DNA from 2 places in the Rossellomorea sp. NPDC077527 genome. Region 2 is predicted to be linked to the other one. Evidence: a T-box and tRNA genes for the amino acid it is inferred to sense, from the RefSeq annotation. Region 2 holds a T-box; the other holds one or more tRNA genes.

Region 1 (4,932 bases), on a different contig from region 2:
TCATCAGCTTGGAAGGCTGAGGTTTTACCACTAAACTACACCCGCATGAAGATTTTAAGGCGGCAACCGGATTTGAACCGGTGATAAAGGTTTTGCAGACCTCTGCCTTACCACTTGGCTATGCCGCCGTTGGCTGGGCTAGCTGGATTCGAACCAACGCATGTCGCAGTCAAAGTGCGATGCCTTACCGCTTGGCTATAGCCCAATATAAAGGGCGACTGATGGGAATCGAACCCACGAATGCCTGAACCACAATCAGGTGCGTTAACCACTTCGCCACAATCGCCACGCTTGAAATTTCTTTGGCAGGGGTAGTAGGAATCGAACCCACACCAAAGGTTTTGGAGACCTTCGTTCTACCGTTAAACTATACCCCTATGATTAGATATAAGTTTAAAACTTGGTGCTACTTGTTTGGAGTATGTTGCTCCGCTTCACTGCGCATCGTTTATGGAAGATTATTTTACTCCACTGACGCTACGTAAAAAATCTTGGTGGAGGGGGGCAGATTCGAACTGCCGAACCCGAAGGAGCGGATTTACAGTCCGCCGCGTTTAGCCACTTCGCTACCCCTCCAAATAAAATAAATACTTAAAGGTTCTTAAGTATAAATGGTGGCTCAGGACGGAATCGAACCGCCGACACATGGATTTTCAGTCCATTGCTCTACCAACTGAGCTACTGAGCCATATTATATAGAAGATTTAATTATCAAAAGAACATTTTTCAAAAATGGCGGTCCGGACGGGACTCGAACCCGCGACCTCCTGCGTGACAGGCAGGCATTCTAACCAACTGAACTACCGGACCAAAGCTTTTTGCGCTAGCAAAATAGGTTTCATTATCTTGCGCTAGCAAAAATAACTATCCATACGTGACTCATCAAGGAATAACCTGTCTTAGCCAAAAATGGTATTGCGGGGACAGGATTTGAACCTGCGACCTTCGGGTTATGAGCCCGACGAGCTACCGAACTGCTCCACCCCGCGACGATAAAAAATTATTAAGTTTCCATATCCCACGTTGAATTCAATAAATCCACCCCGACTTCAGTAAGCTTATTCAAGCTGCTGCTCAGTCGGTGCGCTGATGTAAACGCTCCGAAGATTATTCGGTCGTGCTCCACCCCGCGACGATATAAACATGAAAGAAAATATGGAGGAGGAAGGGGGATTCGAACCCCCGCGGGCTGTTACACCCCTGTCGGTTTTCAAGACCGATCCCTTCAGCCGGACTTGGGTATTCCTCCGTATAATGGACCCTGTAGGACTCGAACCTACGACCGGACGGTTATGAGCCGTCTGCTCTAACCAACTGAGCTAAGGGTCCTTATAATCATTCGTTATGTATCATGTAATAGCGGCGGAGGGGATCGAACCCCCGACCTCACGGGTATGAACCGTACGCTCTAGCCAGCTGAGCTACACCGCCACGAATAAATAAGTTATAAAATTGGTGGAGCCTAGCGGGATCGAACCGCTGACCTCCTGCGTGCAAAGCAGGCGCTCTCCCAGCTGAGCTAAGGCCCCAAAAAAAGAAGTGGTCGGGAAGACAGGATTCGAACCTGCGACCCCTTGGTCCCAAACCAAGTGCTCTACCAAGCTGAGCTACTTCCCGATATATGGCGCGCCCGAGAGGAGTCGAACCCCTAACCTTTTGATCCGTAGTCAAACGCTCTATCCAATTGAGCTACGGGCGCTAAATGAGTTATAGTTTTTTACTAAGTAACGCAAGGAAAGATAATTTGCTAGCGCAAAAATCTTTGGTGCCGAGGACCGGAATCGAACCGGTACGGTAGTCACCTACCGCAGGATTTTAAGTCCTGTGCGTCTGCCAGTTCCGCCACCCCGGCAAGTCTTTGGAGCGGAAGACGGGATTCGAACCCGCGACCCCCACCTTGGCAAGGTGGTGTTCTACCACTGAACTACTTCCGCGAATAAATGGTGCGGGTGAAGGGACTTGAACCCCCACGCCTCGCGGCGCCAGATCCTAAGTCTGGTGCGTCTGCCAATTCCGCCACACCCGCATATAATGTTGATTTTCGTATGATCGAAAATCACACGGTGAGATATTTTGCTATCGCAAAAATCTTTGGTGAGCCATGAAGGACTCGAACCTTCGACCCTCTGATTAAAAGTCAGATGCTCTACCAACTGAGCTAATGGCTCGAAAAACCAAATGGTGCCGGCAAGAGGACTTGAACCCCCAACCTACTGATTACAAGTCAGTTGCTCTACCAGTTGAGCTACACCGGCACGGTGAGTACTTTATATAATGAAAAATGGTGGAGGATGACGGGATCGAACCGCCGACCCTCTGCTTGTAAGGCAGATGCTCTCCCAGCTGAGCTAATCCTCCACAATATAATGGTAAGTTATTTTGCTTTCACAAAAAACTTTGGTGACCCATACGGGATTCGAACCCGTGTTACCGCCGTGAAAGGGCGGTGTCTTAACCGCTTGACCAATGGGCCGTATTTTATTATAAGCATCCCGCTTAAGGACAAGTATTACTATATCATCCGATTTCGCAGAAGTCAACTTCTGTTTTATAAAAAAAGAATGATTTTTTTCTGCTTATCAAATCCATTTTTGTAAGCCGAAGAAGAATATACCACATCTTCAAAGTACTAATCAATAGGAAAATAATAAATATCTAATTTAAATTAGGTCAAATTCATTGAGCTAATGCAAACAAAGGGTGGATAAACAATCAACCTAACGATACATAACCAGCTAATAAGACTTCTTTAAGTATGCAAGCTTGTTTACACAATATTTATAGGCGGTGAATACGATAATAGTAGATTATGAATGAGGTGATGGAACCATGGAGCTTCCAACGATTTTGTGCGGTCCGATTGTTCGGCGGGTGGACCCTGCACAAGTCTTTTTCTGGATTGCATTAAGCAAACCATATGATATGAAAGCACAGTTGTTTATGATAGAACATAATGGAAATTCTCGAGTTACAGACTATACAAACTTAGCCTGTAAGACAGAGACGAGAACGATTCAAGCTGGAAGGAACCTATTTATAAGTATGATCAATGTTTCTCCACATAGCGGACTCTTTCCTACAGATCAATTACTTGGGTACAATATATTTTTCGAAAGTGGTAATGAATCACTGAACCTCGATAGCTTCGACTTACTTTCTCCTGCTCATCCACACTCGATTGTCTACGAAAATCTTGCTTACCCCACCTTTATGATCAATAAAGAGAGTCCCTCGAATATTCTATACGGCTCATGTCGAAAGCTTCATGGATTGGGACTCGATACAATGTCAGAGGCAGATAAAATCATTTCTTCATCCGCTACAAAAACCGATAGACCTCCCTCTCTATTTTTAATGGGGGATCAAATCTATGCCGATGATGTAGCAGACCCCGTATTCAAGATCATCACAAAGCTTGGTCATGAGCTGATGGGACAAGAGGAAGACCTAGGCTCAGTTGAACCTCGATTGAAAGAAGATATTTTCAGAAGTAGACTTCAACAAATCAATGGCCGGCAATATATTTCGGAACACTTCTGCAGGTTCACTTCCAGAAATGCGGCCAATCATCTGTTAAGGTTTGGTGATTATGCAGCCATGTACCTGTTATCCTGGAGTCCCTCATTATGGGAGCACGCCCATGAAGAAGGCCTGTTCAAAACCTTTCAAGAAGCATTGGATCAGGATGAAATCTATTTTGCATTCAAGAATGAAGATTCCAATGAGCATAAAAAAGAAAGAAAACAACTTCAGGACCGGTACCAAAAGCAGATGAAAGACCTGGCTAATGTAATGGAAGCAATATACTCTGTTAGAAGATTATTAGCGAACACACCGACCTATATGATATTTGATGATCACGATATTACTGATGATTGGAACCTGACACAGGAGTGGAAGGCAGGGGTTTGGAATGCACCATTAGGGAGACATGTCATCAGTAATGGTTTGTCATCCTATTGGCTTTTCCAAGGATGGGGTAATGAACCTGATACCTATACCCATTTCGGCCAAATCATGCAAACCTATTTTGACTCTCTTCACCTTGGGGCACTCCCTCACAAGAATTGGGTCCATTCCCTATGGAACTATGATTCTTGGCAATTCACCGCCCCCACTGCACCACAAGCCGTTTTTCTTGATACTAGAACACAGCGGGATTATGCCAATAAACCAAAACCGGTAAAGGTTGGGGTGCGCATAGATGAGGGGCAACTTGGACCAAATCTACTTAATTCAGAAGGGTGGAACACGATAGGGGCCAAGCTGAAAGAATCCGGGTGGAATTCAGGTGACCCCCTGATCCTTGTATCTCCCTCCCCCCTTTATGGAATTGGTTTAATAGAGAACTTTCTGCAGACCTACATGCTTCCTTTAAGTACACTTGGGTTTCCTGTGCAAAGCAACTTTGATCTAGAAGCTTGGAAGTACAACGGAATGGGCTTCAACGCATTCCTTCAACATGTATCTCTTTGGAATCCAAGCGACTGCATGATTTTATCCGGTGATGTTCATTCAGCTTCATCGGTTCAATCTGATATTTCCTTTCCAGATGGACGCAGCTTGAAAATCCATCAGTTTACAAGCAGTCCGATAAAGAATATGAGTTACTCGGGATTTTCCGGAGCCCTTATAAAATTCATGGTGAGCCTGAATGCCAGAGATAGGATCAATCGCACACTCTACCGCTACTGTAATCAAGAGTTTGACCTTGTGCAAGCAGAACATGAAAACAGCGTATCCCCCGATTATATATGGAAGGAAAGCATTCGTTATCAGCCTATAAAGGGTTCTGCCCTCATTGAAACAGAGAATAATATTGGCTTATTGACTTATTCAGATGGACGTCCAGCATCCAAGGTCATCATGCCATAGCATCGGGATTCACATCAGATAAAGCTTTCTAATAAGCTGACAATCTCATAAAAGCAG
Region 2 (8,144 bases):
AACAGAACATAAGAAAGTATATCACTTTTCATATAGGGAGTCATGAAATATCCAATTCATATCACTTCAATACTTAAAATGCAGATTCCTTCAGGAGTTTCATATCTTTTCAGGAAACACTATTTCTCGGGAAATAGTGACAGAATCTTTTAGAATTCTACATTTCCGAAGGAGAATTTATCCCGAGTAATCTTAAACCTTCAGCAAGGACAATCCCGACGGCTTGAACCAGCGCAAGGCGGGATTTCTTCTGTGGGTCCTCTGAAATGATTTTCGTTTTACCATAATATCGATTGAAGCTTTGTGAAGTGTCGATTAGATATTTGGCAATGACGGATGGGGCATAGTGCTGCCAGGCTTTTTCAATGATTTCCGGGAATAACCTGAGCTGTTTGACCACTTCCCAGCTCTCGGCATCATCAAGACCATCAAATTTCAGGGAATAGGTTTCTCCTGCTTTCCTGAGCAGTGACTGGGCTCTGGCATATGTGTATTGGATATAAGGACCAGTCTCTCCTTCAAAAGTAAGCATGTGATCCAATGAGAATTCAATATCATTGAGACGGTCGTTTTTTAGGTCGTGGAATATGACAGCACCTACTCCGACATCTCTTGCGACTGAGGGTGCATTTTCTAAGCCGGGATTCTTCAGCGTAATGTTCTCCTCCGCCATTGTGATTGCTTCTTGGAGCACTTCTTCGAGAAGGATGACCCTGCCTTTACGTGTCGACATCTTCTTTCCATCCTTTAGATATAGTCCGAATGGAATATGCTTCATGTCATCTGCCCAGTCATATCCAAGCTTTTTCAGCACCGTCATGACTTGCTTGAAATGGATCGTCTGTTCCTGGCCGACGATATAAAGGGCTTCATCAAAGTGATATTGACGCTTCCGGTAGAGGGCGGCTGCCAGGTCCCTTGTAGCATAAAGAGTGGCTCCATCCGATTTCTTGATCAGGCAGGGAGGCAGATTCCCCTCATCCATCCGAACAACTTGGGCCCCTTGAGACTCCTCAAGAAGTTGGTGTTCCTGAAGCAATGTCACGATTTCATCCATCTTATCATTGAAAAATGCTTCCCCGTTATAGGAGTCGAATTTAACACCCAGTAAGGAGTAGATCGTTTTGAAGGCTTGGAGTGATTCATCCTTAAACCATTTCCAAAGCTCCGTGACTTCTTCATCCCCATCTTCCAAAAGCTTAAAGGCTCTTCGCCCTTCATTCTCAAGGCCGGGATCGAGTTCTGCTTCCTCATGAAACCTTTTGTATAGAACGAATAATTCGGCGATCGGGTTTTCTTTCACTTTTTCGGGGTCTCCCCATTTTTTAAACGCGACGATCAGTTTTCCAAATTGTGTACCCCAATCCCCGATATAATTAATCTTCTCGGTCGAGTAGCCGCATTTCTCAGCGATGGTTGCAATGGCATTCCCGATGACCGTTGAACGGAGGTGCCCCATGGAGAATGGTTTGGCGATGTTGGGGGAGGACATGTCTAATACGATGGTCTTCTTTTCTCCGAAGGTTTGTGTTCCATAATCCTTCCCTTTTCCCAAAATATCTGAAACGATTTCCTTCCCTGCTTTTGCCCGGTTGAAGTGAATATTAAGATAAGGACCTACTGCCTCCACCTTGGTGAAAAGGGGAGAGGTAAAGGTGACAGACCATTCATTGGCGATTTGTACGGGGGATTTCTTATAGACTTTAGCCAGCTGGAAGCATGGGAAAGCCAGGTCACCCAGATGACTATGTTTTGGGGTTTCAATCAAATCCCACAGAACATTTTCGCTCCAATCAGGCAGGAGCTGTGCTTTTATTTCATGAGCCAGTAAAGATTTCAAATCCATTTTAGAACACCTCCATTAATATAAAACACAAAAAAACTCGTCTCTACACAGAGACGAGTTTAGCTCGCGGTACCACTCTTATTTCCAATAAGGACACTCATTGTATAACGGGAGATCCCGGCTTTTCCCTACTCCGATTTCGGGGAAAACTTCTCAGAAGTGCGGTTCATCCATGGTTTCACACCAGGCTTCCACCACCCCCGGCTCGCTTTTGATTTACGTCAGGATTACTCTCTTCTTCATTGAATGTTCGATATCTAATTACTATTATTTTACACATCCTGAGGATGAATGCAACCAGTAATTAGGAATCTTCTGAAGAAAACATATACGTTTTGTGGTGGAACCTCATACTGAACACGAGGCCGAGGGCCAGCATATTCCCCATCAGTGAGCTTCCCCCATAGCTGATGAACGGAAGGGGGATACCGGTGATTGGGAGTAATTGAATCGTCATTCCAATGTTCTGGAACACGTGGAATGTGATCATGCTGATAATCCCTGCACACACATAAGCGTTGAAGGGCTCTTTCGTATCAAGGGCCGTCTTGGTCAAATGATAGATCAGCAGGAAGTATAAGCTGATGACGACACTTGCACCGATAAACCCGTACTCTTCACCGATGACGCTGAATATAAAGTCCGTATGGTTTTCCGGGATATACACTTCCCGGTCGCTGTAGCCTTTTCCGAAAATCTGACCCGAACCAATGGCATTAAGGGAGTTGATTAAGTGAAAACCCTCCAATTTTGCGTAGTTATAAGGGTCTAGCCAGGCATAAATCCGGCCGAATTGATATGGCTTTACGTTTAAGTACTTTTCCAATATCTCTGGTGCCCAAATCACGAGTGAAAGGATGCCCGCTCCTATCACCCCGATGGATGCGTAAATGGGAACGATCAACTTCCACGTAATACCTGAAACGAGGATGATCCCCGTCATAATGGCCAATATGACCAGTGATGTCCCTAAATCCGGCTGCTGCATGATGAAAGCAAGGGGAACAAGGGTGGTCAAGCCGATTTTAATTAACAACTGAAAGTCTGTCTGTACGGTTTTTCTTGGATTAAGTTCATGATGGTTGGTAATGACGCGCGCAAGAGCAAGGATTAAGAATGTCTTCATGAATTCTGAAGGCTGTATAGACCCAAGCGGTCCCAGCATGAACCAGCTTTTGGCTCCATTCCGATGAGGTGCGATGCTCTCTGGTGAAATCAATAATAACACGAGCAAGAAAATGCCCGCACCGTATATGTACCAGGCAAGCCGCTTATACTGATCCGAATCCAGGAATAATGCTGCCCCAATAATGATTCCACCCACTACATACCAAAATGCTTGTCTAATGACGAAGTTTGTTCCATACTGCCCTGAGGTCTGGGCGCTGCTGATTCCCATTGCGCTTACGATGAAGAACAGCATTAATAAAAAGAGAAGACCCCAATCGATCTTATCAGCAAATCGCTGGCGAGTTTCCATATTCTATTCACCTGAATTTCTAAAGATTTCACATTCCCTAGTCTAATAGAAATGAAGGGAAATTTCTACTCATGACCGGAGAAATCGTTGAACTTCTATCGGGATTGGACGGGTACTTTGGAGCACTCAGGGAAATGAGTTCATTGGAAATGTAGATAGCAGAAGGGCTCATGGAAAGAATAGAGAGAGAGAATTCCATTTATTACATATTTGTGCTGGGCATTTGTTATTAAAAATAGTGCTAATTTAAAATCCATACAGTCTGTAGTACCGGGATATGACTATTTTCGACAATTCCCTGCGACTTTTGTCATCATTTTGAAATGAAATAGAAAAGAACAAGTGTCTTCTTTATTTGATAAAATAGAAAATATGAACTGTGCACCGTGTTAATCAGATGGAGGGAATGTTCTTGAAGGCAAATAATCGAGTTAAAGATATCATCTATGTTCATAAGAATCCGGAGCGTCAATACGTCGTTTCTTACGGAATTCATTTCAATGAATTTGTTATGAATGCCCGTAAACCCTTAAAGAACTTACTTCTCATAAAGCATCAGTACGAGCATGGTGCTTTTAATATACATACCCATATGGAATATGTAGAAAAGGACGAAATGAAAAAGATTATGAACGACGGGGTTCAAAACTATGGGGATTTCTGCTGGATTGACTTTGAAGAGGAAGTTGGAGTCGATGAATTGAACGGTCAGGAAATTGCGGAACTGCTTTATATGGGGCATATCAAGCAGCCGTTAAACCCTCCTTTTTATTCCAAGCTGAATAATCGCTACGCCTATCTTTCGCATGATGACGGCTGGTTCAATAAGGTTTATTACCGTGACTTCGAGGACTTCTATCATATGCTGGGATCGACCCTTTCATCAAAGCTGAGCTCCATCAAGGGTGGGAAAGGACTGTTCGGTATGAAAAAGGAAAAGCCTTACCCTGTGATCGGAAAGGAAGTCATTCATTCCTTTAGGGACAAGCTTAAAGAAGGGATGGTCATTTCCCTTGAAAAAGCTGTCCTGACAAGAGGGAAAATTGAAATTCCCATCTGGGTGATGGGGGATTATTATGATATGGATGAAATGGCGGAGGATTATGAACAGATTCGCAAGTCCCCTGCGAACGGATTATTATCCTATGACCGCAAGACGAAGAGCTGGAGTGCTCTGCTTAAATGAGAGGCCGTGAAGACATGGTAGAAATACCATTCCATGACACATTGATTCAAGGAATCTTTCTTGAGAGGCTCAATCGGTTTGTACTGGAATGCGAGCTTCCTTCGGGTTCAAAAGAAAAAGTTCATTTACCCGATCCCGGAAGATTGAAGGACTTACTGGTGCCAGGGGGGCCGATATGGCTCCAGGAATCCAATGATCCAAAAAGAAAAACGAAATGGTCAGCTGTCATGACATATGACTCCACAAATGATAGTTATGTATCATTAAATACTCAATATCCCAACCGGCTGGTGTTGAAGGCCTTGCAGCTGGAAATAATGGATGAACTAAAGGAATGGCGCCTTGAAAAAGCCGAATATAAGGCAGGGGGGTCTCGTTTTGACTTCCTTCTAACCCATAAGAAAAATGATGAAAAGTTACTACTTGAAGTCAAAAGTGTCACGATGATCGAGGACGGAATAGGTAAATTTCCCGACGCCGTTACGGCAAGAGGAGCAAGGCATGTCGAAGAACTCACTCATTTTCAGAGGAATGGAAGCTATCAAACAGCAGTCCTATTCATCGCCCAGCGTACAGACCTTAAGGCCATCACTTCAGCGCCGGAAATCGACCCGCATTTTGCACGGATCATGGAAGCAGCCGCGGATCAAGGAGTGCGTTTCATGGGAAGAAGCTGCATCGTGACGCCTGAACGTATCACTCTGGGTGGTTCTGTTCCTGTATATACAAAGGATTAATCTCACCATATGTGCAGATTAATCCTTTTTTTGATCTCTTATTCAATTTCAACGGCAGTCGTCGCTTTATAATCCTGATCTCCCTTGGCAGTCATCCATACCGTCAATGTATATGAGCCGCTCTCGAGCTTCGGCAGGACAATTTTCTGAGTAAATGCTTCTCCTTGCTTCACTGTGATTTCCTGCAAGGCCTGGGTATACATCTTATTCTTTGAATCTTTATATACGACCTCGCCTTTTTCGTTTCTCAGTTCGTAGTCGATCTTCTGTCCTGAAGAGAATTCAAAGGTTTTTTCCTGTTCGGTTTGGTTTTTCACTGAATATACGTAAACATTCTGATCTGCTGCATCCTGCTTTGTTAATGAAGGTTCCATTGCGCCTGCGACAATTCCTTTCTGCACGGTCATATCCTCACCTGCTTCCTGATTCGTTCCATTATTCGTCGAATCGCTGTCGTTTTCATCAGCCGTCCCACATCCGGCCATTCCCGCCATAAGAATGATGGTGATCATCAGTAATCGCTTCACGTTAAAGTCACCTCCTTACCGTATTAGACAAGGTTTGAGTCAAAAGGTTACAAGCTGTATAAAATATGAGCAAGAAGACATAGGTCATCGATAGGGCAATCATTTTCTTATGTAAGGCAGATTACTTTTTTATATTAATCGGTCCAGTACAATAGAATTATAGTAAAGCGCAGAGGAGTAGGATGGATGAAAAAATGGTTAGCTATACTGGGCGTCATTTCCTTACTGTTAGTATCGGCTTGTGATTCTTCAAATATAAATGGTGCCGGTAAAATTCCGGACGGAGATTGGAAGACGATCGCGTCGAATGCAGAAGGGACCAAAGTGAATATGTTCATGTGGGGAGGAGATGAAGGGATCAATCGATATATAGATGAGGTCATGGCTCCCATGCTGAAAGAAAAGCATCATATCGAACTGAACCGTGTACCTTTGGATACAACTGAAATCCTTCAGAAGCTGCAAACGGAGAAACGGGCTGACAAAGAAAAGGGCACGATCGATATCGTCTGGATCAACGGTGAGAATTTTAAAAATGCAAAAGAAAATAAGTTATTGGCAGGTTCATTCACGGACCAGCTGCCGAATTACAACCAATATTACGATACCACGAGCGACGCCTTCCGTTATGATTTTGGAACGGAAACGGAAGGGTTCGAAGCACCGTGGGGAAAGGTTCAATTCGTTTTTTTCTATAATAGTGAGAAAGTGAACCATCCTCCTTCTACCTTTGAGGAACTGAAAACGTTCATGAAAGAGAATCCAGGGAAATTTACGTATCCAAATCCGAGTGATTTCACAGGGAATGCGTTTCTTAGACATCTTCTTTATGCGAAAACAGACAAGAATCTGGTTCAGGATGGGTTTGATGAAGAGAATGCGAACAGACTAGGAACCGATGTCTGGAACGAATTAAACGAACTGAAGCCATACTTATGGCGTCAAGGGGAAACCTATCCTGCCACCTTAACTGATCTTGATAAGCTGTACAGTCAGGGAGAGGTATGGATGACGATGGGGTATAACGAAGCGAGGGCCGAGCATTTGATCAAAGACGGAGTCTTCCCCGAAAGTACGAAGTCCTTCCTATTAGAGGACGTCGGGTCAATCGGAAACACCCATTTCCTGGCGATTCCATTTAATAGTCCGAATAAAGAAGGGGCCATGGTGACCATTAATGAGTTTTTATCACCAGAAGCACAGTATGAGAAATTGAAGCCGGATTATTGGGGGGAAAGTTCTCCTATCTCTTACGACAAGCTTGATGAGGAATGGAGAGAGAAATTCATGGGAATTGATCGTGGAAAAAGTGTACTGGAGGCATCTGAGCTTGAGAAACATTTCAAAGGTGAGCTTGATGCCGCCTATGTGGAATGGCTAAAGGAGAACTGGAACCGTGAAGTGGTTGAAAGTCAATAATGCGTTCCTCATCCTTCCAGGCGTTCTCTTTTTTCTATTGATTCCGGGGCTTGGGATTGTCCTTGCAATCTTTGAAAGTGTAAGGGACAGAGGAACCTTCACCTTTGCACATTACCAGGAATTGATTGTAGAGGACCGGTTTATCTCTTCCGTCCTTTTCAGCTTGATGGTGACTTCCATCTCAACCATCCTGGCCCTTGTGATTGGCCTGGGAATCGTAAAGGCCTTCTCTCCGTTGTTAAAGGATAATAAGCATAAATTGCTGGTGTGGATCCCAATGCTCGTTCCCCACTTTGTATGGGCTTATCTTGTCTATTTACTCTTCAATCAGAGCGGTTTCTTCTCGAATGTAGCCGGTTTGCTTGGATGGATAGACGATCGCAGTCAGTTCCCGATAGTGGTTCAGGACCGGAACGGGGTCGGAATTATCTTGACGTATGTGTGGAAGGAAGTCCCATTTGTGACCCTGATGATGCTGCCTGTGTATGCTACCCTGTCAAAAAGGTATAAAGAGGTTGCTTCATTATTGGGAGCGGGACCATATCAAGCCTTCTGGGTAGCGGAATGGCCTTTGATCTTTCCGGTGTTTATTGAAACCGGAGCGATATTATTTGCCTTCATCTTTACCGCATTCGAGGTTCCGCAGCTTCTTGGAGTGACGTCCCCGCAAATGCTTGCCATTCTAGCATACGACTGGTTTTACAGCGGAAGCTGGAGTGATCGTCCGTTGGCGTTTGCTTCGCTTGTCCTGACAGGTCTCGTGATCGGGATCATCATGTGGGTCGTCCTTTATATGACGAATAAAAAGCGAATGCACATCACTAAAGGGATTGGGAATTAGGGGTGTTACGTTGAGGAAATCAATTTTTTACAGCATATCATTTATTCTATTTGTCTTTCCCCTTCTCTTTTTAGTATATAAAAGCTTTTATGGTGTGTGGGTATGGGG

Evidence for each region. The T-box of region 2 lies ahead of argS (arginine--tRNA ligase). A T-box ahead of a tRNA ligase gene usually reads a tRNA of that ligase, here a tRNA-Arg.
Region 1: it has a tRNA-Arg gene. The T-box ahead of argS (arginine--tRNA ligase) is inferred to sense a tRNA for this amino acid. The anticodon was not compared.

Annotation. Positions count from the first base shown of each region.
Region 1 covers NZ_JBITVL010000005.1:131-5,062, forward strand. Annotated here, with positions in the region: tRNA gene ACIGG7_RS16995 (tRNA-Gly) at 1-45, opposite strand, end outside; tRNA gene ACIGG7_RS17000 (tRNA-Cys) at 58-128, opposite strand; tRNA gene ACIGG7_RS17005 (tRNA-Gln) at 131-205, opposite strand; tRNA gene ACIGG7_RS17010 (tRNA-His) at 214-286, opposite strand; tRNA gene ACIGG7_RS17015 (tRNA-Trp) at 304-377, opposite strand; tRNA gene ACIGG7_RS17020 (tRNA-Tyr) at 493-576, opposite strand; tRNA gene ACIGG7_RS17025 (tRNA-Phe) at 613-688, opposite strand; tRNA gene ACIGG7_RS17030 (tRNA-Asp) at 734-810, opposite strand; tRNA gene ACIGG7_RS17035 (tRNA-Met) at 916-989, opposite strand; tRNA gene ACIGG7_RS17040 (tRNA-Ser) at 1,157-1,249, opposite strand; tRNA gene ACIGG7_RS17045 (tRNA-Ile) at 1,256-1,329, opposite strand; tRNA gene ACIGG7_RS17050 (tRNA-Met) at 1,358-1,431, opposite strand; tRNA gene ACIGG7_RS17055 (tRNA-Ala) at 1,454-1,529, opposite strand; tRNA gene ACIGG7_RS17060 (tRNA-Pro) at 1,541-1,617, opposite strand; tRNA gene ACIGG7_RS17065 (tRNA-Arg) at 1,623-1,699, opposite strand; tRNA gene ACIGG7_RS17070 (tRNA-Leu) at 1,764-1,852, opposite strand; tRNA gene ACIGG7_RS17075 (tRNA-Gly) at 1,860-1,934, opposite strand; tRNA gene ACIGG7_RS17080 (tRNA-Leu) at 1,942-2,026, opposite strand; tRNA gene ACIGG7_RS17085 (tRNA-Lys) at 2,093-2,168, opposite strand; tRNA gene ACIGG7_RS17090 (tRNA-Thr) at 2,180-2,255, opposite strand; tRNA gene ACIGG7_RS17095 (tRNA-Val) at 2,283-2,358, opposite strand; tRNA gene ACIGG7_RS17100 (tRNA-Glu) at 2,399-2,473, opposite strand; gene ACIGG7_RS17105 (metallophosphoesterase family protein) at 2,830-4,875, shown strand.
Region 2 covers NZ_JBITVL010000010.1:32,893-41,036, reverse strand. Annotated here, with positions in the region: gene argS (arginine--tRNA ligase) at 158-1,846, opposite strand; T-box leader at 1,893-2,098, opposite strand; gene ACIGG7_RS22065 (FtsW/RodA/SpoVE family cell cycle protein) at 2,151-3,326, opposite strand; gene ACIGG7_RS22060 (hypothetical protein) at 3,739-4,512, shown strand; gene sfsA (DNA/RNA nuclease SfsA) at 4,527-5,249, shown strand; gene ACIGG7_RS22050 (BsuPI-related putative proteinase inhibitor) at 5,288-5,776, opposite strand; gene ACIGG7_RS22045 (ABC transporter substrate-binding protein) at 5,963-7,195, shown strand; gene ACIGG7_RS22040 (ABC transporter permease) at 7,173-8,036, shown strand; gene ACIGG7_RS22035 (ABC transporter permease) at 8,047-8,144, shown strand, end outside.